Regions from separate parts of the Streptomyces flavalbus genome, predicted to be linked through region 1. Evidence: riboswitches for the same ligand, from Rfam matches in the RefSeq annotation. Region 1 holds a riboswitch; each other region holds the start of a gene.
The links. Region 1 has a riboswitch for cobalamin ahead of ACFQZ6_RS28570 (energy-coupling factor ABC transporter permease). Riboswitches for the same ligand answer to the same signal wherever they lie in the genome.
Positions count from the first base shown of each region.

Region 2: another riboswitch for cobalamin. It lies ahead of ACFQZ6_RS23950 (ribonucleoside-diphosphate reductase subunit alpha); the one in region 1 lies ahead of ACFQZ6_RS28570 (energy-coupling factor ABC transporter permease).
Region 3: another riboswitch for cobalamin. It lies ahead of cobT (nicotinate-nucleotide--dimethylbenzimidazole phosphoribosyltransferase); the one in region 1 lies ahead of ACFQZ6_RS28570 (energy-coupling factor ABC transporter permease).

Region 1 is NZ_JBHTEB010000001.1:6,378,384-6,386,199, reverse strand. Features, by position in the region: gene ACFQZ6_RS28585 (ATP-binding protein) at 1-2,241, shown strand, start outside; gene ACFQZ6_RS28580 (winged helix DNA-binding domain-containing protein) at 2,706-3,812, opposite strand; gene ACFQZ6_RS28575 (magnesium and cobalt transport protein CorA) at 3,964-5,124, shown strand; cobalamin riboswitch at 5,268-5,452, shown strand; gene ACFQZ6_RS28570 (energy-coupling factor ABC transporter permease) at 5,483-6,193, shown strand; gene ACFQZ6_RS28565 (energy-coupling factor ABC transporter substrate-binding protein) at 6,190-6,558, shown strand; gene cbiQ (cobalt ECF transporter T component CbiQ) at 6,565-7,314, shown strand; gene ACFQZ6_RS28555 (energy-coupling factor ABC transporter ATP-binding protein) at 7,311-7,816, shown strand, end outside.
Region 2 is NZ_JBHTEB010000001.1:5,300,984-5,308,799, forward strand. Features, by position in the region: gene ACFQZ6_RS23950 (ribonucleoside-diphosphate reductase subunit alpha) at 1-2,192, opposite strand, end outside; cobalamin riboswitch at 2,322-2,445, opposite strand; gene ACFQZ6_RS23955 (GNAT family N-acetyltransferase) at 2,498-3,004, opposite strand; gene mctP (monocarboxylate uptake permease MctP) at 3,086-4,699, opposite strand; gene ACFQZ6_RS23965 (DUF3311 domain-containing protein) at 4,696-4,965, opposite strand; gene ACFQZ6_RS23970 (YbdD/YjiX family protein) at 5,086-5,289, opposite strand; gene ACFQZ6_RS23975 (carbon starvation CstA family protein) at 5,258-7,396, opposite strand; gene ACFQZ6_RS23980 (GntR family transcriptional regulator) at 7,493-7,816, opposite strand, start outside.
Region 3 is NZ_JBHTEB010000001.1:5,964,976-5,972,791, reverse strand. Features, by position in the region: partial or broken gene ACFQZ6_RS26795 (esterase/lipase family protein) at 1-197, opposite strand, end outside; gene ACFQZ6_RS26790 (hypothetical protein) at 316-990, opposite strand; gene ACFQZ6_RS26785 (hypothetical protein) at 1,020-3,368, opposite strand; gene ACFQZ6_RS26780 (hypothetical protein) at 3,419-3,844, opposite strand; gene rpmF (50S ribosomal protein L32) at 4,043-4,213, shown strand; gene ACFQZ6_RS26770 (hypothetical protein) at 4,213-4,341, shown strand; gene cobT (nicotinate-nucleotide--dimethylbenzimidazole phosphoribosyltransferase) at 4,343-5,491, opposite strand; cobalamin riboswitch at 5,585-5,765, opposite strand; gene ACFQZ6_RS26760 (YitT family protein) at 5,821-6,501, opposite strand; gene ACFQZ6_RS26755 (NifU family protein) at 6,682-7,224, opposite strand; gene feoB (ferrous iron transporter B) at 7,232-7,816, opposite strand, start outside.

The sequences.
Region 1 (7,816 bases):
GACACGCTCGCGCTGCGGCTCGGCCCGCTGACCCGCGCCCAGGTGTCCGGGCTGCTCGACCAGCGCGGCTACGCGGGGCTGTCCCGCTCCACGGTCCGGGACATCCACCGCACCAGCGGCGGCAACCCGCTGTTCGCCCTCGAACTGGGCCGCGCCCTCGCCGAGAGCCCCACGCCGCCGCGGCCCGGTGAGCCGCTGCCGGTGCCGACCTCGCTGCGGGCGCTGGTCCTCAGCCGCCTGCAGATGCTGCCGCCGGGCGCCCGGCACACCCTGCTCGTCGCCAGCGCGGGCGCCCGCCCCACCCTGGCCCTGCTGCACGCGGCCGGACGGGAGGACGCCGAGGCGGAGACCGCCCGCGCGGCGGAGCTGGGCCTGCTGGCGACGGAGCCGGAGGGGCCCGCCGTACGGTTCGCGCACCCGCTGATCTCGGCCGCGCTGTACGCGGAGGCGACCGGGCAGCAGCGCCGGGCCGCGCACGCCGCGCTGTCCCGCGCCGCCTCCGACCCGATCGAACGCGCCCGGCACCTGGCGCTGGCCACCACCGGCGCCGACCCGGAGGTGGCCGCCCGGCTCGCGGAGGCCGCCGCGCTGGCCCGGGACCGCGGGGCGCCCTCGGTGGCCGCGTCGCTGGGTCTGCTCGCCGCCCGGCACACCCCCGCGCACGGCGTGCCAGGACCCGACGGGCGCAGGCTCCAGGCCGCCGAGGACGCGCTGCTCGCCGGTGAGGTGGACCTGGCGCGGGACATCGCCCACGAGGTGCTGACCCGGGCCACCGCCTCCGCCGACCGGGTGGGCGCCTGGATGGTCGTCATCGAGGCCGCCGGGCAGGCCCTGGGCGAGGTCGACGCGGTCTTCCCGCAGGCCCTCGCCGACGCGGGCGACGACCCGCGGCTGCTCGCCCTGGTCCACTACCAGCTCGCGTGGCGCGGGCTGATGGTCGAGGGCGACTTCGCGGAGGCCCGGCACGAGGCCGCGCACGCCGCCGAGCTGGCCGCCCGCGGTGGCGACCGGCGCACCGAGCTGCTGGCGCTGGCGTTCCAGGCGCAGTCGGAGACCCTGATGGGCCACCCCGACGCGCCCCTGACGATCAAGCGGGCGCTGCGCGAGCCGCAGGACCCGCAGGTGGCGTGCCACCACAACGGCGCCGGGGCGGCCCGGTTCCGCTGGCTGCTGATGGGCGACCAGCTCACCGAGGCGCGCGGTACCGTCACCGCGCTGCTGCGGGAGGCGCGGCGGCGCGGCATGGTCGAGTCCGAGGTGCACTTCCTGCGCTTCCTCGCCGACACCGAGCTGCGCTCCGGGCACTGCGGCCGGGCCCTGGACCTGGCCCGCGAGGGGCTGCGGCTGGCCCGGGACTGCGGCATCGGCGAGGGCGCCTCCGCGATGCTGACCTCGCTGGCGGAGGCGGCGGGCGGGGACGCCGGACGGGCGCTGACGCTGGCCCAGGAGGCGGTGTCGCACGCCGAGGAGGACGGCGACACGGTGTACCTGTCGCGGGCGCTCGCGGCGCTCGGGCACGCCCAGCTCGTCGCGCTGGACGCGGTCGGCGCGGCCCGGTCGCTGCGCCGGGTGCGGGTCCTGGAGGAGGGGCTCGGGGTGACCGACCCGGCGCGCGGGCGGTGGCAGGGCGACCTCGCGGAGGCGCTGGTGCGGATCGGGGAGACCGGGGAGGCGCGGGACGTCATCGACGTCACGCGCGAGCAGGCGCTGCGCCTGGACCGGGAGAGCGTGCTGGCCGTCCTGGACCGGGCGGAGGCGCTGGTGCGGGCCGCGCACGGCGACGTGGACGACGCGCTGGCGCAGCTCACGTCGGTCCAGGACCGGCTCGGCAAGCTGGGGTACGGCCTGGAGGAGGCGCGGGCCGCGTTCGAACTGGCGCGGCTGCGGGCCCTGCGGCCGGGTGCGGCGCCGTCGTCGTACGAGGAGGCGGCGCGGCTGTTCCGGCGGTGCCGGGCGCTGCCGTGGCTGCGGCAGGTGGACGCGGCCGTCGCCGCGGGCGCGCCGGAGCCGGTGGCGCCGGTGCCCGCGCCCGCGCCGCCCGCCGCGCTGGAGGGCCTGGCGGCGATGGAGCGTCAGGTCGCGGCGCTGGTGATGGAGGGCGCCACCAACCGGGAGATCGCGGCCCGGCTGTTCATCAGCGTGAAGACGGTCGAGGCGACCCTGACGCGGGTCTACCGGAAGCTGGGCATACGCTCACGGGTGGACCTGGTCCGCCTGGCGGCGGGCCGCACGACGGGCTGACGACGGCCCGGACAGCCGGGACAGCCCAGACAGCGGGAACAGCCGGGACACCCGGGCGACAACGAAGGTTTGCCGTCCGGGACCGAGGGTTTTCCCTGCCAACTCCCCTCCCCCTTAGGGGGTTCCCTCATTGGGCGGGCCCCGCGGGCGGCCCTAGCGTAAGGGCCGTGCCGAACGCCCGGGCCTGCACCCCGGGCGACCCCCCACCGGCCAACGAGGAGATCCATGTCCGGGCTCGACCGCGCCAGGAACACCGCCAGACGCGGGGCGGTGGCGGCGCTCGCCGCCACCGCCGTCCCGGGCCCGCCGGGTGCGCGCCCCCTCCTCCGGAACGTCACGCCACCCCCAGCTCGCCTCATGACCGGTCGGTCACCGGCCCACGGCTCCTGAGTACCCCTCAGGTGAAATACCAGGGGGCGTTGCGGGCCTCCACGAGCGGCCCGCAACGCCCCCTCTCCACGCGCTCACACCCCTACGACGGTCCCGAAGCGCACGTCGTACGGCTCCCCGGGGTGCAGCACCCCCAGCATCCGCTCCGCCTCCGCGGTGACCTCCGCGCGCTGTACGGCGGTCAGGCGGCCGAACGGCTCGATGACGAGGGCGTCGTCGCGCAGCCGCCACACGCCCGCGAGGAACCCGTCGACGAGGAAGGTGGCGTGGGCGACGTTGCCCTGCCAGGTGCGGCCCCGGTACTCGGCGGGCACGACGCGGGTGCGGTCGGCGTGGGACAGCAGCAGGTTGTCGTACTCGGGCAGCAGCCGCGCCGGTGCCCCGGTGTCCGGGTCGGGGCGCGGCGCGTCGGGCAGGTCGAGGAGTTCGGTGCCGTGCGCGTCGCGGAAGGTGAGCAGCTCGGGGCGGAGCCGTTCGAAGGCGGGCCGCAGCCGGGTCAGTCCCGACCAGGTCTGCATGTCCTTCACGGACGCCGGGCCGAACGCGGCGAGGTAGCGCCGTACGACGTCCTCCGGGGCGGGCGCGGGCTCGGCGGGGCGGCCCAGCCAGTGCTCGGCGGTGGTGAGGGCGACCTGCCCGGAGCGGCCCCACACCCCGCGCGGGGTGACCTGGACGAGCGGCAGCGCACACCGGGCGGCGACGGCGAGGGACCGCGGGTCGGCGTCCGGCCACTCGGCGCCCAGCGCGTCCCGCAGTTGCCCCATGGTGCGCGGCTCGGCCTCCACCAGCTCCCGGGCGAGCCGCGCGAGCCGTTCGAGGTCGACACCGACCAGCCCCTTGCGGAAGACGTTGATCTCCCGGTCCCGGGCGGGCTGCACCAGGGGCCGCAGGGTGAGGGCGTCGTCGGCGGTGTGGGTGTGGATGGTGGAGCGCATGGTGACGATCCGTACGACGGCCCGGTCCGCCATCAGCCCGGACAGCTCCTCGGGCCCGAACCCCTCCAGGCGGGCGGCGAGCGCGTAATACGGGGGCTTGACGTTCTGTGCCTGGAGCCCGAGCAGGTGCCCGACGGCGTCGGCCGCGGTGCGCCGGGCGGGGCGCAGCAGCAGTTGCCGGGCGAGGGTGGCGCGGTTGAGGGCGCGGGTGGTGAGCAGGGGCGCCGCCGGGGCCGTCTTCGTCATGCTCCGCACGCTAGCGCGGATGGCGGACAGTTCCTGACCTACTCATGACGGGGTGTCCGCGGCTCGGGTACTCCCCGGTCGTACGTTTCGCCCCCGTATATCCTGCTCGTCGATCACCCTGACGCCGTACCCCCACCGGAAGGCAGCCGTGATGTCCGAGCGACGTGACCGTCCCGGCGCGAGGAGCGCCCTGAAGCCGGTCTGGCGGCGGTCGCGGCCCGCGGAGCGGCCCCCGCGGCAGACTCCCCCGGCGCCCCCCGAGGCGGCGCCCGAGCCGTCGCCGCCGGAGCCGGTCAGCGTCGTGGAGTCCGCCCTGTACCGGGACGGCGTCCGCGTCTCCTCCCCCGGCACCCTCGCGGAGACCTACCGTGAGCTGCGCGAGCACCCCTCCGGCATGGCGTGGATCGGGCTCGCCCGCCCCACCGACGCGGAACTGCTGTCGCTGGCCGCCGAGTTCGACCTGCACCCGCTCGCGGTGGAGGACGCGATGGAGGCCCACCAGCGGCCGAAGCTGGAGCGCTACGGCGACACCCTCTTCGTCGTGCTGCGCGCCGCCCGCTACCTCGACGCACCCGAGGAGGTCGACTTCGGTGAGCTGCACGTCTTCGTCGGCCCGGACTTCGTGATCACGGTGCGGCACGGCGGCGCCCCCGACCTGTCCGCCGTACGCCACCGCATGGAGGACAGCCGGGAGTTGCTGCGCCTCGGTCCCGAGGCGGTGCTGTACGCCATCCTGGACGCGGTGGTCGACGGGTACGCGCCGGTCGTCGAGGGCGTGCAGAACGACATCGACGAGATCGAGACCGAGGTCTTCCGCGGCGATCCGGAGGTCTCCCGCCGCATCTACGAACTCTCCCGGGAGATGGTGGAGTTCCAGCGCTCCACCCGCCCCCTGGTCGGCATGTTGCACGGCCTGATGGCGGGCTTCGCGAAGTACGGCACCGACGAGGAACTCCAGCGCTACCTGCGCGACGTCGCCGACCACGTCACCCACACCAGCGAACGCGTCGACGGCTTCCGCCAGGCCCTGACCGACATCCTCACCGTCAACGCCACGCTGGTGACCCAGCAGCAGAACGCGGAGATGCGGGCGCTGGCGGAGGCGGGCTTCGCGCAGAACGAGGAGCTGAAGAAGATCTCGGCCTGGGCGGCGATCCTCTTCGCACCGACCCTGGTCGGCACGATCTACGGCATGAACTTCGACCACATGCCCGAACTCCACTGGCTGTTCGGCTACCCCTTCGCCATCGCCCTGATGGGGCTGGTCTGCGTCAGCCTGTACGTGGTGTTCAAGCGACGCGGCTGGCTGTAGGCGCCCGGCCAGTCCCGCCCACCACCGCTCCCGGGCCCCGAGTGTGAGACAGGGCACCCCGGGGCGTCCGAGTGCGCCGGTGTGCGGGTGTGCGCCCGTATTCGCGCCCCTGATGCCCGCTTGTCACCACCCCCGGGGGCCGATTACTGTCACCACGCCTTGGTGAACGGGAAATCCGGTGTGATGCCGGTGCGGCCCTCGCCACTGTGATCGGGAAGTCCGGCTCCAGCCCCTAGGGGCGGCCACTGGGTCCTTCGGGACCCGGGAAGGCGGAGCACGGGCGGTGGTACCCGTCAGCCAGGAGACCGGCCAAGGCGCGTCAACCATCCACGAGGTGCTGGAGAGGGTCTGCTGAGCCATGCACATAGCCGAGGGTTTCCTCCCTCCGGCGCACGCGATCGCCTGGGGTGTCGCGTCCGCGCCGTTCGTCGTCCACGGAGTCCGGTCACTCACCCGTGAGGTCAGGGAGCACCCCGAGAGCACCCTGCTCCTCGGGGCGTCCGGCGCCTTCACCTTCGTCCTGTCCGCGCTGAAGCTGCCGTCCGTGACCGGCAGTTGCTCGCACCCCACCGGCACCGGTCTGGGCGCCATCCTGTTCCGGCCGCCGGTGATGGCGGTGCTCGGCACCATCACGCTGCTGTTCCAGGCGCTGCTGCTGGCGCACGGCGGGCTGACCACGCTCGGCGCCAACGTCTTCTCCATGGCGATCGTCGGCCCGTGGGCCGGGTACGGCGCCTACCGGCTGCTGCGCCGCTTCGACGTACCGCTGATGGCCGCCGTCTTCGGCGGCGCGTTCGTCGCCGACCTGTCCACGTACTGCGTCACCAGCGTCCAGCTCGCGCTGGCCTTCCCCGACCCGAGCAGCGGGTTCCTCGGCGCGCTCGGCAAGTTCGGCTCCATCTTCGCCGTCACGCAGATCCCGCTGGCGGTGAGCGAGGGCCTGCTGACGGTGCTGGTGATGCGGCTGCTGGTGCAGTCCAGCAAGGGCGAGCTGACCCGGCTCGGGGTGCTCGTCACCGGGGCGCGGGGGCGGCGGGCGGCGTCGGAGGCGGAGGCGGTGACCCGATGAGCCGGAACGCGAAGATCAACCTCGTACTCCTCGCGCTGGTCGCCGCGCTCGCCGTGCTGCCGCTGGCGCTCGGCCTCGGCGACCACAAGGACGAGCCGTTCACCGGCTCCGACGGGCAGGCGGAGACGGCGATCACCGAGCAGCACCCGGACTACGAGCCCTGGTTCTCACCGCTGTACGAACCGCCGTCCGGGGAGATCGAGTCCGGTCTGTTCTCCCTCCAGGCGGCGCTCGGCGCGGGCTTCCTCGCCTACTACTTCGGGCTGCGAAGGGGCAGGCGCCAGGGCGAGGAACGGGCGCGGGCCGCCCAGACCGCCGGACAGACCGCCGGGCAGCCCACCGATCCCGCCACCGGACAGGACTGAGCGCCGGTGCTGCCGATCGACGCGGCGGCGCACAGCAGCCGCTGGCGCCGCCGCCACCCCGTGGACAAGGCCGTGCTGGGACTCGGTCTGACCGTGCTCGCGATCTCCCTGCCGCCCTGGCCGGGCGCCGCCCTGGTACTGCTGACCGCGCTGACGCTGCTGCTCGGCCCGGCCGGGGTGCCGGGCCGCAGGCTGTGGCGGGCCTACAAGGTGCCGCTGGGCTTCTGCGTGACCGGCGCCGCCACCCTGCTCGTCCAGGTCGGCGGCCCGGACGGCTTCGTGTCCCTCGCCGCCGACGGCCCGGCCCGCGCCGGGGAGTTGCTGCTGCGGACGTCGGCCGCGTCCCTGGGCGTGCTGCTGTTCGCGTTCACCACGCCGATGTCGGACCTGCTGCCGCGCCTGGTGCGCGCCGGGGTGCCCGCGCCCGTCGTCGACGTCGCGCTGGTGACGTACCGGATGAGCTTCCTGCTGCTGGACTCGGTGCGGCGGATCCGCGCCGCGCAGGCCGCCCGGCTCGGCCACACCACCCGCGCGGCGACCTGGCGGTCCCTGGCCGGGCTCGGCGCGACCGCGTTCGTGCGGGCCTTCGACCGGGCGCAGCGCCTCCAGGCCGGACTCGCCGGACGCGGCTACGACGGCTCCCTGCGGGTGCTGCTGCCGGAGGCCCGCGTCTCCGCGCGGTTCACCGGCGCGAGCCTCGCCCTGCTCGCGGCGGTCGCCGCCCTCACCCTCGTACTCGAAAGGCCGCTGACATGAGCGAGCCCGCCCTGGTCGCCCTGCGGGGCGCGTCCTTCGCCTACGAGGACGGGCCCACCGTCCTCAGCGGCCTCGACTTCGCCATCCACGAGGGGCGCGCGCTCGCCCTCCTGGGCCGCAACGGCAGCGGCAAGACCACCCTGATGCGGCTGCTGAGCGGTGGACTGCGCCCCCGCGAGGGCCGGTTGACCCTGGAGGGGCGGCCGGTCGGCTACGACCGCAAGGGGCTCACCCGGCTGCGGACGACCGTGCAGCTCGTGGTGCAGGACCCGGACGACCAGTTGTTCGCGGCGTCCGTCTCCCAGGACGTGTCCTTCGGGCCGCTCAACCTGGGGCTGCCCGACGCCGAGGTGCGCGCCCGGGTCGACGAGGCGCTCGCCGCGCTGGACATCACCGCGCTGGCCGACCGGCCCACCCATCTGCTCTCCTACGGCCAGCGCAAGCGGACCGCGATCGCGGGCGCGGTCGCGATGCGGCCCAGGGTGCTCATCCTGGACGAGCC
Region 2 (7,816 bases), 1.1 Mb from region 1:
GAGAGCTTGCCGATGGTCGGCGTCTCCATGAACAGGTTCAGGGACTGGGCCTGGTCGAGGAACGGGGTCCGGGCCGCCGCCATGTCGATCAGGGCGCGCTGCGGGACCTCCCACGCCGTGCGGTACAGGCGTCGTACGTCCTCCGGGATCCAGGAGAAGCCCTGCACCGAGCCGCCCGCCTCGCGCAGCGCCTCCCGGGTGCGGTCGTCCCAGACGCCGAGCCGCTTCAGGTCCCGTACCAGGTAGGAGTTGACCTGGAGGAACTCACCGGAGAGGGTCTCGCGCTTGAACAGGTTGGACACCTGCGGTTCGACGCACTCGTAGACGCCCGCGATGGAGGCGATCGTCGCCGTCGGCGCGATGGCGAGGAGCAGGGAGTTGCGCATCCCGACCGCCGCGATCCGCTCGCGCAGCGCCGCCCAGCGCTCCGGCCAGGTCAGCTCGGTGTCGTAGTGGTCGGGGTGCAGCACGCCCCGCGCGGTGCGGGTCTTCGCCCAGGCCGGAAGCGGGCCGTTGCGCTCGGCGAGGTCGGCGGACGCCTCGTACGCGGCGAGCATGATCCGCTCGGCGATCCGGCTGGACAGGCCCTTCGCCTCGGCGGAGTCGAAGGGCAGCCGGAGCTGGAAGAAGACGTCCTGGAGGCCCATCACGCCCAGGCCCACCGGCCGCCAGCGGGCGTTGGAGCGGCCCGCCTGCTCGGTCGGGTAGAAGTTGATGTCGACCACGCGGTCCAGGAAGGTGACCGCGGTGCGGACGGTGGCGTCCAGGCGCTCCCAGTCGATGTCCCCGCCGTCCCCGCCGTCCCCGACGTCGACGAACGCGCCGAGGTTGACCGAGCCCAGGTTGCACACGGCGGTCTCACCGTCGTCCGTCACCTCCAGGATCTCCGTGCAGAGGTTGGAGGAGTGGATGACGTGGCCCGGCTCGGCGGTCTGGTTGGCGGTGCGGTTGGCGGCGTCCTTGAAGGTCATCCAGCCGTTGCCGGTCTGCGCGAGGGTGCGCATCATCCGGCCGTACAGCTCACGGGCCGGGACGGTCTTCCGCGCCAGGCCCGCCGCCTCGGCCGCGCGGTAGGCGGCGTCGAACTCCGCGCCCCACAGGTCGACCAGCTCGGGCACGTCGGACGGCGAGAACAGCGACCAGGTGCCGTCCTCGGCGACCCGGCGCATGAACTCGTCCGGCACCCAGTGCGCCAGGTTGAGGTTGTGGGTGCGGCGGGCGTCCTCGCCGGTGTTGTCCCGCAGCTCCAGGAACTCCTCGATGTCGGAGTGCCAGGTCTCCAGGTAGACCGCCGCCGCGCCCTTGCGACGCCCGCCCTGGTTCACCGCGGCCACCGAGGCGTCCAGCGTCTTCAGGAACGGGACGATGCCGTTGGAGTGCCCGTTGGTGCCCCGGATCAGCGAACCGCGCGAGCGGACGCGGCTGTACGACAGTCCGATGCCGCCCGCGTGCTTGGAGAGCCGGGCGACCTGGTGGTAGCGCTCGTAGAGGGAGTCCAGCTCGTCCTTGGGGGAGTCCAGGAGGTAGCAGGACGACATCTGCGGGTGGCGGGTGCCGGAGTTGAACAGGGTGGGCGAGGACGGCAGGTAGTCGAGGCGGCTCATCAGCGCGTACAGCGCGGCGACCTCGTCCACCGAGCGGCGGCTGTCGTCCTCCGCGAGCCCGGCGGCGACCCGCAGCAGGAAGTGCTGGGGCGTCTCGATGACCTGCCGGGTGACCGGGTGCCGGAGCAGGTAGCGGGAGTGCAGGGTGCGCAGCCCGAAGTAGCCGAAGCGGTCGTCGGCGTCCGGGTCGACGAGCGCGTCCAGGCGGTCGGCGTGGACGCGGACGAAGTCCGCGGTGCGGTCGGCGATCAGGCCCTCGCGGTGCCCGGTCGCGACGGACTCCGTGAACGACGTGACGCCCTGCGAGGCCGCCTCGGCGCGGATGCCGAGGGTCAGCAGCCGGGCCGCGAGCCGGGAGTACGCGGGGTCCTCCGAGATCAGCCCGGCGGCGGCCTCGGTGGCCAGCTCGCGCAGCTCCCTTTCGTCGGCCCGCGCGGACCGGCCGCGCAGCGCGGCGGCGGCGACCCGGCCGGGGTCGGCGTCGGGCAGGTCGGCGGTCAGCTCGGTCAGGGTCCGCAGCAGCGCGGTACCGGGACCGCCGGTGTCCACCGGGGTCGCTGAAGCGGGATCCGCTGGCGCGATGGTCACGTGGGGCTCTCCCTCGCTCGGCACGGGGCCTGGGCCCTGTGGAGGGCAGGGGGCAGCTCACGAGCGCGCGTGGCGTCGCGTCCACCGGCCCATTCCACGAGGCCCGGACGTCATGGCACCCGGACCGGTCGGCCGGGCGCGCTGTCGGCAGGTCCTCGGACTGACCAGGCGTGCGGAAACACGCATGTACACCGTTGCGGGACAGTTCCGGATTCGCACCGGATTCCCCTGCGGCGACAGCGAGCATGAGCATACATCTTGTGCCGGGGCGGCGTGCCACCCCCAGATGTTGTGTCGGGCCGGTTTCAGAGCGTCAGTTCGTAGACGAGCAGGGAGATGTCGTCCAGCTCCGGGAGCGGGTTCCAGTCACGCTCCGGGGCCCGGGTGAAGCCCAGCCGTTCGTAGACGCGGTGGGCGGCGCGCATGGTGCGCTGGGTGGACAGGACGACGCCCGTGCAGCCGTCGGTGGCGCGGGCGCGGTCGAGGCAGGCGCGCACCAGGGCCTCGCCCGCGCCGCGTCCGCGGGCCTCGCGGGCGACGGCCAGCATCCTGATCTCGGCCTCGCCGGGGCGGGCGATGTCGGACATGGGGCCGGGGCCCGGCACGAAGGTGACGCCGCCGAGGACCCGGCCTTCGGCGGCGGCGACGAGGACCTCCGCGGAGGCGGCGCGCTTGGTGACGTCCCTCAGTTCGTGGAGGTAGGCGTCGCTTTCGCCGAAGTCGAGGAGGCCGTCGTCCAGGTAGGCGGTGGCTGTGATGTCGCCGAGGGTGGTGTGTTCGGTGGGCTCGATGGGCCGGATCTGGATGTCCATGCGGGGAGTGTGGACGACAGCGGGCCGCCGTAGCACTTGCTTTTGGCGGCCCGCCGCGGGGTGGTCGTGGCTGGTCGACCCCTAGGTGCGTGCGGTGTCCGCCGTCGCGGGGGGCAGCTCGACCTGTACTCCCGGGTCACCCGCGTCCGCCGAGTAGTCCTCCGGGCTCGTCTCGTCCACGCCCTCGGGGGCCTTGAGGGTCTTGAGGACGAAGGTCAGGACGATCGTGACGACCAGGTTCAGGACGAACGCCGTCAGGCCGATGTAGCCGATCTCCCCGATGCCCGGGATCTCCTTCGACGAGCCGCCGAAGTGCGCCTGCGTCGGCGAGGAGACGCCGTACGCGGCGACCGTGCCGTACACCATGCCGACCGCCCAGCCCGCGAGCAGCGCCCAGCGGTGGAACCAGCGGGTGAACAGACCGCCGACCAGGGCCGGGAAGGTCTGCAGGATCCAGATGCCGCCGAGGAGCTGGAAGTTGATGGCGACGGTCTTGTCCATGCCGAGGACGAAGACCAGCGCGCCCACCTTCACCAGCAGCGACACCAGCTTGGACACCTTGGTCTCCTGGGCCGGGGTGGCGTCCGGCTTCAGGAAGTCCTTGTAGATGTTGCGGGTGAAGAGGTTGGCCGCCGCGATGGACATGATGGCCGCCGGGACCAGCGCGCCGATGCCGATGGCGGCGAAGGCGACGCCCGTGAACCAGTCCGGGAACATGTTCTCGAAGAGCTGCGGGATCGCGAGCTGCCCGTTGTCCACCTGGACCCCGGCCGCGATCGCCATGAAGCCCAGCAGGGCGAGCAGGCCCAGCATCAGCGAGTACAGCGGCAGGATGGTGGAGTTGCGGCGGATCACCTCACGGCTGCGGCTGGACAGCACGGCGGTCACGCTGTGCGGGTACATGAACAGCGCGAGCGCCGAACCCAGCGCCAGCGTGGCGTACGTCCACTGGGAGGCGGCCGTCGGCGTGAGGCCGCCCGCGCCCGCCGCCTCGTACTTCTGGCTGGCCGCGGCGAAGATGTCGTCGAAGCCGCCCAGCTTGATCGGGATGTAGATGATGGCGACCGCGATGACGAGGTAGATCAGCGTGTCCTTGACGAACGCGATCAGCGCGGGCGCGCGCAGCCCCGAGGAGTAGGTGTACGCCGCCAGCACGCCGAAGGCGATCAGCAGCGGCAGGTCCTTGACGAACCAGTGGGTGTTCTCGCCGCCGCCCACGCCCATCACGTCCAGGACGGCCTGGATGCCGACGAGCTGGAGCGCGATGTACGGCATGGTGGCGAGGATGCCGGTGACGGCGACCGCCAGCGACAGCCCCTTGGAACCGAACCGGCCGCGGACGAAGTCCGAGGTGGTGACGTAGCCGTGCTTGTGGGAGACCGACCACAGCCGGGGCAGGAACACGAACATCATCGGGTAGATGAGGATCGTGTACGGCACCGCGAAGAACCCGGACGCGCCCGCCGCGTAGATCGCCGCGGGGACCGCCACGAAGGTGTACGCCGTGTACAGGTCGCCGCCGAGCAGGAACCAGGTGATCCAGGTGCCGAAGGACCGGCCGCCCAGCCCCCATTCGTCGAGGCTGTGCTCGTTGGCCGCCTTCCGCCAGCGCGCGGCGAGGAACCCCATCACCGTGACGGCGACGAAGAACAGGACGAAGACGGTGAGCGCTACGCCGTTGACGCCGTCCTTCATGCCCCGTCACCCCCCTGCCGCTGCCTGCGGGCACGCTGGTCGCGGTGCCAGAGCTGGTACGCCAGCGAGGTCAGCCCGGCCGAGAGCACGACCCAGGCCATCTGGTACCAGTAGAAGAACGGGATGCCGATCAGGGTCGGGTCGGTCTTGGCGTAGGAGCCGACCCACAGCATCGATACGAAGGGTGCTATCAGACAGACGGCGATGACGACGCGCACGGGCGTCACCACCGCCGTTCTGTTCGCTTCAGGTGGTGCTTGTGACATCTGGCGACTCCGTCCCCTCACTGATCACCGGTGTAACGCGCAGGCAATCTAGGTCAGGGGATGGCGCAAACGGAACCCCTCGTCCGGATATCGGTCGGCACTCGTGCAGGTAGTGGCGGCTCAGCAGCAGCGGAAGCCCTGCCGTGGGTCCGCTTCCCGCCGGTCCGTCCGCATCCGCTCGAACGCGCGCCGGGACGGCACCTCCGCCTCCGGGTGGCCCTCGCGCAGATGGGCCACGTAGCGTTCGTACGCCGACTCGTCGGTCAGCTCCCGCAGGTACCAGCGCACGCCCCTAAACGCGCGTGTCAGTGCCGACGGCGTCACGGGCCTCCTCCTTCTCCTCCTTGGTCGGGAACAGCCCGGCCGGGGCGACGATCTTCGACTCGACGTACGGCGCCTCGCTGAGCGTGGACAGTGCGGGGCGGCGGACGTGCCGGACGCAGATCCGGAGCGCGTCGACGACCACGACGACGATCAGGAGCGCGAGGACGGCGGAGAGGACGCCGTCCACCGTGGAGTTGGTGACGATGGTGTGCATGTCGTCCATGTCCTTGGCGGGCGGGATGACCTCGCCGCGGTCGATCCCGGCCTGGTAGACACCGCGCTGCTCGAAGAAGCCGACGCGCGGGTCGCTGGAGAACACCTTCTGCCAGCTCGCGGTGAGGGTGACCGTGGCGTCCCAGACGAGCGGGACGCCGGTGACCCAGGCCCACTTCAGGCGCCCGGACTTCACCAGCAGGGTGGTGCAGACGGCCAGCGCGACGGCGGCCAGCAACTGGTTGGAGATGCCGAAGATCGGGAAGAGCTGGTTGATCCCGCCGAGCGGCTCGTGGACGCCCACCCAGAGGAAGTACCCCCACAGCCCGCACACCAGCGCGCTGGTGATGACCAGGCCGGGCTTCCAACTGACGTTCCGGAACGGCTTGTAGACGTTGCCGAGGGTGTCCTGGAGCATGAACCGGCCCACGCGGGTGCCCGCGTCGAGCGCGGTCAGGATGAACAGCGCCTCGAACATGATGGCGAAGTGGTACCAGAACGCCTTCAGGCTCCCGCCCGTCACCTCGGAGAAGATCTGCGAGACGCCGACGGCGAGGGTGGGCGCGCCGCCGGTGCGGGACAGCAGCGAGGACTCCTCGACGTTCCGCGCGGCGGCGGCGAGGTCCTCCGGGGTGATCTGGTAGCCCCAGCCGGTGACCACCTGCGAGGCGCTCTCCACGGTGCCGCCGATGGCCCCGGCGGGCGCGTTCATGGCGAAGTACAGCCCGGGGTCGATGATGCTCGCGGCGACCAGCGCCATCACGGCGACCGACGACTCCATCAGCATGGAGCCGTAGCCGATCATCCGGACCTGGGTCTCCTTCTGGATCATCTTCGGGGTGGTGCCGGAGGAGATCAGGGCGTGGAACCCGGACAGCGCGCCGCAGGCGATGGTGATGAACACGAACGGGAAGAGGGAGCCCGCGAAGACCGGGCCGTCGCCGCGGGAGGCGAAGTCGGTGACGGCGTCCATCCTCAGCGTCGGCACGGTTACGACCACGCCGAGGGCGAGCAGTCCGATGGTGCCGATCTTCATGAAGGTGGAGAGGTAGTCGCGGGGCGCCAGCAGCATCCACACCGGCAGGACCGAGGCGATGAAGCCGTACGCCACCAGCCAGATGACCAGCGTGGACGGGGCGAGGGTGAAGGTGTCCGCCCAGGACGACTCGGCCACCCAGCGGCCCGCGACCAGCGCGAGCAGCAGCAGGGCCACGCCGATGAGGGAGACCTCCAGGACCCTGCCGGGGCGCAGGACGCGCAGGTAGAAGCCCATCAGCAGGGCGATCGGGATGGTCATGCCGATGGAGAAGGTGCCCCACGGCGACTCGGCGAGGGCGTTGACGACGACCAGGGCGAGCACCCCGAGCAGGATGATCATGATGGCGAAGGCGGCGAGCAGGGCCGCCGCCCCGCCGAACGGGCCGATCTCCTCGCGGGCCATCTGGCCGAGCGAGCGCCCGTCGCGGCGGGTGGAGAAGAACAGCACCACCATGTCCTGCACGGCGCCGGCGAAGATGACGCCGGCGATGATCCAGATCGTGCCGGGCAGATAGCCCATCTGGGCGGCGAGCACCGGCCCGACCAGCGGACCGGCCCCGGCGATCGCGGCGAAGTGGTGGCCGAGCAGGACCCGCCGGTCGGTGGGGTGGAAGTCGATGCCGTTGTTGAGGCGCTCGGCGGGGGTGGCCCGGGTGCCGTCCACCTTCAGCACCCGGCGCGCGATGAACTTGGCGTAGAAGCGGTAGGCGATGGCGTACGAGCCGAGGGCCGCCGCGACCATCCAGGCGGCGGAGACCTCCTCACCGCGGGAGAGCGCGAGGACGGCCCAGCCGCTGGCGCCTACCAGTGCTACGAGGGTCCAGATGACGATGGTTCGAGCGTTCGCGGTACGCACCGGGTCGTCCTCCCGTCACTGCCATGGCGTAGGCCAAGACGGTCATTGACGCCAGGAACGTAGAGCAGGAACAGCGGGCGCGCTACACCACGGGCACTACTCCTGTGGACGCTTCAACCTCGCCACGAACTTGTAGCGGTCTCCGCGGTACACCGAGCGCACCCATTCCACCGGCTGGCCGTCGCGGTCCAGTGAGTGGCGGGAGAGCATCAGCATCGGCAGGCCCACGTCGGTGCCGAGCAGTCCGGCCTCGCGCGGGGTGGCCAGCGAGGTCTCGATGGTCTCCTCGGCCTCGGCCAGGTGGACGTCGTACACCTCGGCGAGGGCGGTGTAGAGGGACGTGTACTTCACCAGGGAGCGGCGCAGCGCGGGGAAGCGCTTGGCGGACAGGTGCGTGGTCTCGATGGCCATCGGCTCGGC
Region 3 (7,816 bases), 410 kb from region 1:
TCCGCCAGCTCGTCCAGACGGAGCCCCGCGAACGCCCCGCCCGACGGCTCCGCCTCCCCGGGCCAGCCGGGCGTGAACGCGCGGAACCCCCGACTGGCGAAGCGCTCCGCCCAGGTCTCCCAGGACAGCGCGCGCAGCCAGGCACCGTGAATGAAGACGACGGGGGCGTGGTTCACAGGGGGGGCTCCTCCGAGCATGACGACCATCCGGCTACGGCACGCCGACGACCGCTTCAGGTTCGTGGAGCGGCGGGCCGGGGGCGACAGTCGAATGACTTAACACTTCAAGGCCCACGACCCGCTGTCCGGCCCTGCCCTACCCGGGATCGAGCACGGGCCGCACCGGAAGCCCACCGTTCTTCTCGCAGCGCAGCTCTTTGGCCATCGCCTGGGAGAAGGAGTGGGCGACGGTCACGTAGGCGTCTTTCAAGGCTTCGACATCACCCTCGGGCACCTTCGGCATACTCCAACGCTCGACGCCTATGAGGGTGTGGGCCGTTTTCCTCGCAGTGGGAAGCCTGTCGCTGCGGCACGCAAAGTGGACGGACGCCTTGTCCGCCGCCACCAAGGTCCGCTCCCCCATCTTCAGCACAGTGAACCTCGGGCCCAGAGCGCCCGTCGGAGGACCGTCGCCCACGCCCCAGGTGATGATGATCTGGACCCGCGGCGAACCGGACGTGAAGATACGGCAGGCAATGTCACGGCCCACGGTGGTTCGTGGCCACGTCTCGACCAGGTCTGAAGCGGTCTGCGCGACGGTGTACTTCTCCTCCGACGCCTCGAACCGCGACGACCCCGCGATCACCTCCAGCGCTTTGGACGCCTCGGCGGAAACAGCCTTGCCGCCGCAGAGTTCAGTCCCTGCCACGTCCTTGTCGGCCGGGGCTTCGTCGTCCCCTCCACAGCCGGTGGCCCCGAGAAGCAACGAGCCGACCACGACCGCAGCGAGGCGTCCGCAGCGTGCCGATCTACGCCTGATCACTGTTCGCATCCTTACGCTTCCTCGGCCATTCACTGACCTCAGCCGGTCTCCGGTCGGTTGCCCTGCTGATTCTCCCGGTCGTTACCGGTCCCGTACCCGTCCAGCATGGCTGAGTGCAGGTCCTCCCAGAGCGTGCTGCTGCGGCCCACGCCGTGCCGCTCTGTGAACTCCTCCATAGGGGCCTCGGCCATGCTCTCCCCGGCGGCGAAGACCCTCCTCCTTTCCGTGTCGGTGAGTTCCTCGATCTCCTCCTTGTGCTTCTCCACCGAGCTACCGGAGATGTCACCCACCATCTGGCCGATAACCTGCTCGGCCGCACCGCTGGCGGTGTCGGTCGCCAGCGGGATGAGCACCGCCGCCGTACCCACCGCAGCCGTCGCGGGCAGAAAGGCGACGCCCGCCGCGAGGCCCGCCGTGGCCCCGAACTCGACCCAGCCCGCCCGCTTGGCCACCGCCTTCTCATAATCCTCGTGGACCTTGAGGTTCGTCGCCTCGACCTGGTCGGCCCGCGACTGGTCGAGCATCCCCTGCACCTCGGCGCCCACCCGCACGGCCGCCCGCGCGGCGCCCTCCTGGATGCGCCCGTCCGGGCCTACTGTCCCCTCCAGCACGCTGCGGGTGTACGCCTGCTCCGCGGTCGAGAGCGTCGCATACGCGTCCGGGTGCTGGCCCAGGGTGCTGAGGAAGCCCCGGACGACGCTCCGCCCGTTCCCGTCCACGGTGTCCCCGAAGGTGAGGTGCCCGTCCACGTTCCACACTGGGGCGAACACGCTGCCCGTATGGTTCTTTTCCAGCGCCCAGTTGATGTCGTCGACATACCCGGCGCCCATGACGCCCAGGCTGTCGGCCATCGCCTCGTGGTGCTCCTTGAGCAGGCCCGGGTCGGCGGCGTACTTCTCCATGACCTGCCGCATGACGGCGGCGTTGTCCGCGTCCCGCACCATGTCGGCGTCCGGGTGCCCGGCCGGGTAGCCGAGGGTCGCCGCCTCCAGGGCGTGGCCGAGGGCGTCGGGCATCTGGTTGAGGGACGCCTCCAGCTCGTTCTGGTCGAGGGTATTGACGTCGGGGAAGGACTCCCACTCCTCGTTGGTGAAGAAGTCGAGGTAGTTGTTGATCGCCTCCCCGTACTTGTTCTTTCCGAGGTCGGCCGTGGCCTCGTAATTGACCGTTCCGTCCTCGTTGCACGCGGTCGGCGCGTCGGTGAAGAACTTCTTCGCCGCTTCCGGGCTGTTGCCGAGCGCTTCCAGCATGGCGATGGCCGGGTCATAGCCAGCCCCGTTGACGCCGGAGGGGTTGTACGGGTTCTTGAACGAACTGTTCACCACCTTGTTCCCGGCGAACAGGTCCGGCTGCTTCTGGTGCAGTTGCGCCACGTGCTGGGCGATCGGGTTGAGGAACTTGGCGTCGTAGTTCCCGTACCGCATGATTCCGCCGAGCAGTTGGTACCCGAACGGCCCGCCGTATTCGTGCTTGGCCAGCGGAATGTGCTCCGTACCCAGCCTGCGGAGTTCCGGCCCCCACTTGGCGGTGAACTCCTTGTCGTGTGAGGCGGTGGCCAGATTCAGGCCCAGGTTCTTCTGGAGTTCCTGGACATCCTTGAGTCGCTGCGCGTCGAGCTTGCCCAGGTCGTACGTGTCCGTGGAGAGCTGACCGAAGAACGCGAGCGACTTCTCGGGGCCGAGCTTCTCGTAGAAGCCCTTGGCGAACTCCATCGACGAACTGTTGTCCTTCAACAGATCGTTGAGTTGCCGAAGCTCCACGTGTGTGAGGTCCCGGCCCTTGGCCGCGAGAGCGGCGGCGCGGGCGGCCTCCTCCTGGTCCAGCTTCGTGTACTTCGGGGCGCTGAAGTCCTTGCGGTCGGTGACGTTGGCCTCAAGGGCGTTCTTGAGGGCGAGGTCGGCGTCGTTGCAGTTGTCGACGATGAGGTCGATCCTCTTCTGCCACGCCGCGATGTTCCGCCTCTCCTCCCGCAGGAGGTCGTTGTAGTCGGGGTCGCGCCGCGCCTCGGGGACCTCGGACAGCGGCTTCAGCGCCGTGACCCTGCCCTTGCCGTCCACGCGGACACCGGCCGCGTGCGCCTCGTGGTCCCGGATGCTGACCAGGTCGTCCCTGGCCTTCTTGATGGCCGCGTAGCCCTCTTCCAGGATCAGCCTCACGCCCTTGGCCTCGGCGGCGGCGTCCGCGAACTCCTTGGCCGTCTTGCCGATGAACGCCTTGGTGACGCCTGCGTTGACGCCCTCCCAGGACGCCTTGTCCGCCTTCGCCCTCATCCCGTCGGTGGCATCCGTGGCGAGTGTGTCCAGCTTCCGCGCCATGTCCGACCAGTCGTCGACGGCGGCCTTCAGCTTCGCCACCGGGGCGTCGATCAAGTCCTCGTACCTCAGCACGTCGAGCGCTTCCCCCTAGCCCTGCTCCATGTAGCCCTGTTTCAGTAGCCCTACTTCATGTATTCCGTGAGCACGGAGATCCGCGTCAGGTGCCCCTCGATCTTCGCCTCGTCCTTGGCGTGCTGGGCCTTGCTGAAATCGAGGTGGTTCGAGATCTGCGCGCAGGCGTCCAGCAGGGTCCTCAGGTGGGTCTGCCAGTAGTCATGCACCTTCAGCACGGCTGCCCCGCTCACGAAGTTCCCGTTGGTCAACGCCGTCGCCGCGTCGAACGTGGCGGGCCGGGCCATGTCGCCCTCCTTCGCCAACCGTCCGAGCAGGTCGTAGGCGTCATTGCCGATGGCGCCGAGGTCGTCCCGGTTGACGACCAGATCCCTCCCGTCGCCACCGCCTCCCTCGGCAGGGACGCTGTTGAGCCGCGTGGAGGTACGCTCGGCCGCCGCCGTGCGCAGCGCGGCCCACTCTTGCTCGAAGGTCATGAACTCCCTCACTCCCGCCCTCCGTCGGCCACGGCACGGCCTTCGCCGTACCCGCGGCAGGAACAGTGACTTTAGGGAAGAGCAACGCGCGGACGAGGGTTTCCAGCCATGCGGCAGCCCTTGAGCCGGGATGTTAATGACATCCATTTTCATGTATCGTCTGTCCCGCTCACCGATCACCCCCACCCGGAGGCCCCCATGGCCGTACCCAAAGGCAAGATGTCGCGCAGCAACACCCGGCACCGGCGCGCGCAGTGGAAGGCGGTCGCGCCGCAGCTCGTGTCGGTGACGGTGGACGGTGTGCCGCATCTGGTTCCGCAGCGGCTGGCCAAGGCGTACGAGCGTGGTCTGCTGCGGCCCGAGGGCTGATGGCGTCCTCGCCGCGCGGTGGCGAGGCGGCGCTGTCGGGCACCATGGAGCAGGGGCAGGAGCACTGTCACGGCGCCCTGCCCCTCTCCTCCGGCGCGGGGCCCGCTGAGCCGGGCCCGGTCGCGTGAGTCAGGCGTGCTTGTTCGTCACCCCGGCCGAGTCGAACGTGGCCATCTCGCGCAGCGCCCGCACCCCCGCCTGCACCAGCGGCAGGGCCAGCAGCGCACCGGTGCCCTCGCCGAGCCGTAGCCCCAGGTCGACCAGGGGGCGCAGGCCGAGGTGGTGCAGGGCGACGGTGTGGCCGGGTTCGACCGAGCGGTGTCCCGCCACGCACGCGGCCACGGCGTCCGGTGACAGCGCCGCCGCCACCAGGGCCGCCGACGAGGCGATCACCCCGTCCAGGATCACCGGCACCCGGCGCGCGGCGGCGCCCAGCACGAACCCGGCGAGCGCCGCGTGTTCGAGGCCGCCGACCGCCGCCACCACCCCCAACGGGTCCCGTGGGTCCGGCTGGTGCAGATCGAGGGCCGCGCGCACCACGCCCACCTTGCGCCGGCGCGCCGCCGCGTCGATCCCCGCCCCGTGACCGGTCACCTCGTCCGGGTCCACGCCCGTGAACGCGGCGATCAGCGCCGCCGAGGCCGTGGTGTTGGCGATGCCCATGTCGCCGGTGAGCAGGCACCGGCAGCCGTCGTCGACGAGTTCCCAGGCCACGCCGATGCCGACCTCCACCGCGCGGACCGCCTCCTCACGTGTCATCGCCGGTACGCGGGTCATGTCCGCGGTGCCCGCCCGGACCCGGCGTCGTAGCAGCCCGTCCGGGGTCGGGTCCGGGACCGGCAGGTCCGTCGCGACGCCCACGTCCACCACGACCACCCTCGCCCCCGCCTGGGCGGCCAGCGCGTTCACGGCGGCGCCGCTGGCCAGGAAGTTGGCGACCATCTGCGCCGTCACCTCCTGCGGCCAGACGCTCACGCCCTGGGCGTGGACCCCGTGGTCGGCGGCGAAGACGGCCACCGCGGCGGGCGTCGGCATCGGCGGCGGACAACTGCCCGCCACGCCCGCGAGCTGGACCGACACCTCCTCCAACAGGCCGAGCGAGCCGGGCGGCTTGGTCAGACGGTTCTGGCGGTCCCGGGCCGCCGCGAGGGCGCCCGGGTCCGCGGGGGTGATGGCGGCCAGCGCGCGTTCCAGCCACGAACCAACCGCAAGAGCAGAGGCAGAGGCAAAGGCAAAGGCAGCAGGGCCGCTAGAAGGGTCCGAGCCAGTCGAAGGCACCACGAAGGCAGTCCTTACTCTCTCGGCGGTTCTCCACGCCGCCGTGCACGAGCCGCACCCCGGGCAGGCAGCGCCCGGCTACGGGACGGCCGGAATATCCTGGCTCCCGGCTCTCGGCACCCCGCGCGTACGGCAGGGTTACCGGCGTCGGCTCCCGGCCTTCCCAGCCGCCGGTTCACACCGGCCGCCAGTGGCCATCAGCGGGAGACGGCTCCCCGGTCACAGTGGCGGGCCCGCCCCGGACTTGGACCCTCAGGTCCGCACCGGCGTTCCTCCGCATCCGTCCCCGGCATCCTGCCACACTCCGCCACCAGCCCCCACCACGGCTTTCAGGTACCGGTGTAGCGCCCCGGCCGGTGGTTGAGGGCGAGGACGGTGTTGAGGACGACCGCCCCGGCGACGGACAGCGGCACCTTCAGCGGCGGTACGACCGCCAGGGACGCGACCACGATGACGACGTCCAGGGCCATCTGCACGTATCCGGCCCGCAGACCGAACCGTTCCTGCGCGACCAGCGCGAGGATGTTGAAGCCGCCGAGGCTGGACCGGTGCCGGAAGAGGACGAGCAGCCCCACCCCGGCGAGCAGGTTCCCGGCGAGCGCGGCGTAGACCGGGTCGACGGCGAGTTCGGTGATCTCGGCGGGGTGGAGCGAGGCCATCAGGGAGACGACGCCGACCGAGAGCGCCGTACGGATCGTGAAGCTCCAGCCCTTGCGCCGGACGGCGAGCGCGAAGAAGGGCAGGTTCACGGCGAGGAAGACCACCCCGAACGGCACGTCGACCGCGTAGCTGAGCAGCAGCGCCAGCCCCGCGGTGCCGCCCGTGACGGTCCCGCTGGCCTGGAGGAGGAAGAGCCCGAGCGAGGCGAGGAAGGTGCCGGTGAGGATGCCCAGTACGTCCTCGACCACCCCGTGCTTCGTCGACGTGACGGCCGGAGCGGTGCGGTCGGCGGGCCGCCTGGGCCACCCCCACTGCCCCACGGCCCTCGTCGGTGTCTCCGGACTGCTCATGGGTCTCCAGCGGTTCACGTCACGGTCGGCCGGTTCGGGGGCGGCCCCCTGACCAGCCCCGGGCCGGTCCCACGCCAGCATGGCGATGCCGAACACCCACCCGCCTGGGCCGAACAGGCACGGCAGTAGGGCCCACCGGCCCCTGTCGCCACTCCTACGTCACCAGCGCCGACCCCTAAGTCACCGCGCCCCCACCTCCCGCACCCCCACCAGACCAGGATGGCGTCGGCGCAACTCCCGCTCCAGGCGCCGGTGCAGCGTGAGCCAGGCGGCGGGACAGCCGTGGCAGGCACCCGCGAGGCGGACGGTCACGACGCCCCCGTCCACGCCGACCAGTTCGATGCCGCCCCCGTGCGACCGGGCGAAGTCCCCCACGGCCCCGGCAAGAACCTCACGGACCGCACCGCGCAGCCGTACGTCATCGTCACGAGCGCCGTCGGTACCACCACCCCCGGCCACCCACCCCCCGGGATCGGCCAACGCGGCGTGCAGCGCCGTACGAACCGGGGCGACCTCCGTACCCCAACCACGCCCCGCACCCAGGCAGGTGACCACCGCCCCGGGCTCCACCACGACCCGGCCCAGCGTCCCGTCGGCCAGCAGCGCGGCCAGCGGCCCGGGAACCCCGGCCGGTACGCCGGTGCACGGCAGTGTCCCGGCGGGGATGATCCAGCGCAGCGCCTCGGGCTCACCCGGAACCCGCTGCGGGTGAAGGGGAATCACGCTCTCCTCACCCGCCCCCCAGCAGAACGGTCACCGTCCGGGCCAGGAAGGCCATCAGCCAGGCCAGCGCCGTGAGGTAGGCGAGGGCGATCCCCGGCCACTTCCACGTCCCGGTCTCGCGGCGCAGGACCGCCACCGTGGCCATGCACTGGAGGGCGTACACGAAGTAGACCAGCAGCGCGGCGATGGTGGGCGCGGTGAAGACCGGTTCCCCGGCGTGCGGCCCGTCGGCGTACGTCATGGTCCGCAGCGCCCGCGCCGGGTCCTCCGGGTCCTCGGCCGCCGCGACCTGCCCCAGGGTGGCGACGAAGGTCTCGCGGGCGCCCTGCGCGGACAGGACGCCGATGTTGATCCGCCAGTCGAAGCCGAGCGGCTCGAAGACGGGGGAGACGGAGCGGCCCAGGTCGGCGGCGTAGCTGTGGTCGACGGAGTACGCGGACACGGCGACGGGGTCGTCGGGGTCGACGCCCGCCGCGCGGAGCTGCGCGGCGGAGTGCAGCGGCAGGTTCAGCAGCAGCCACAGGACGACGGTGGTGGTGACGATGACGGTGGAGCACTTGCGCAGGAAGGCACGCGCGGACGACCACACCGC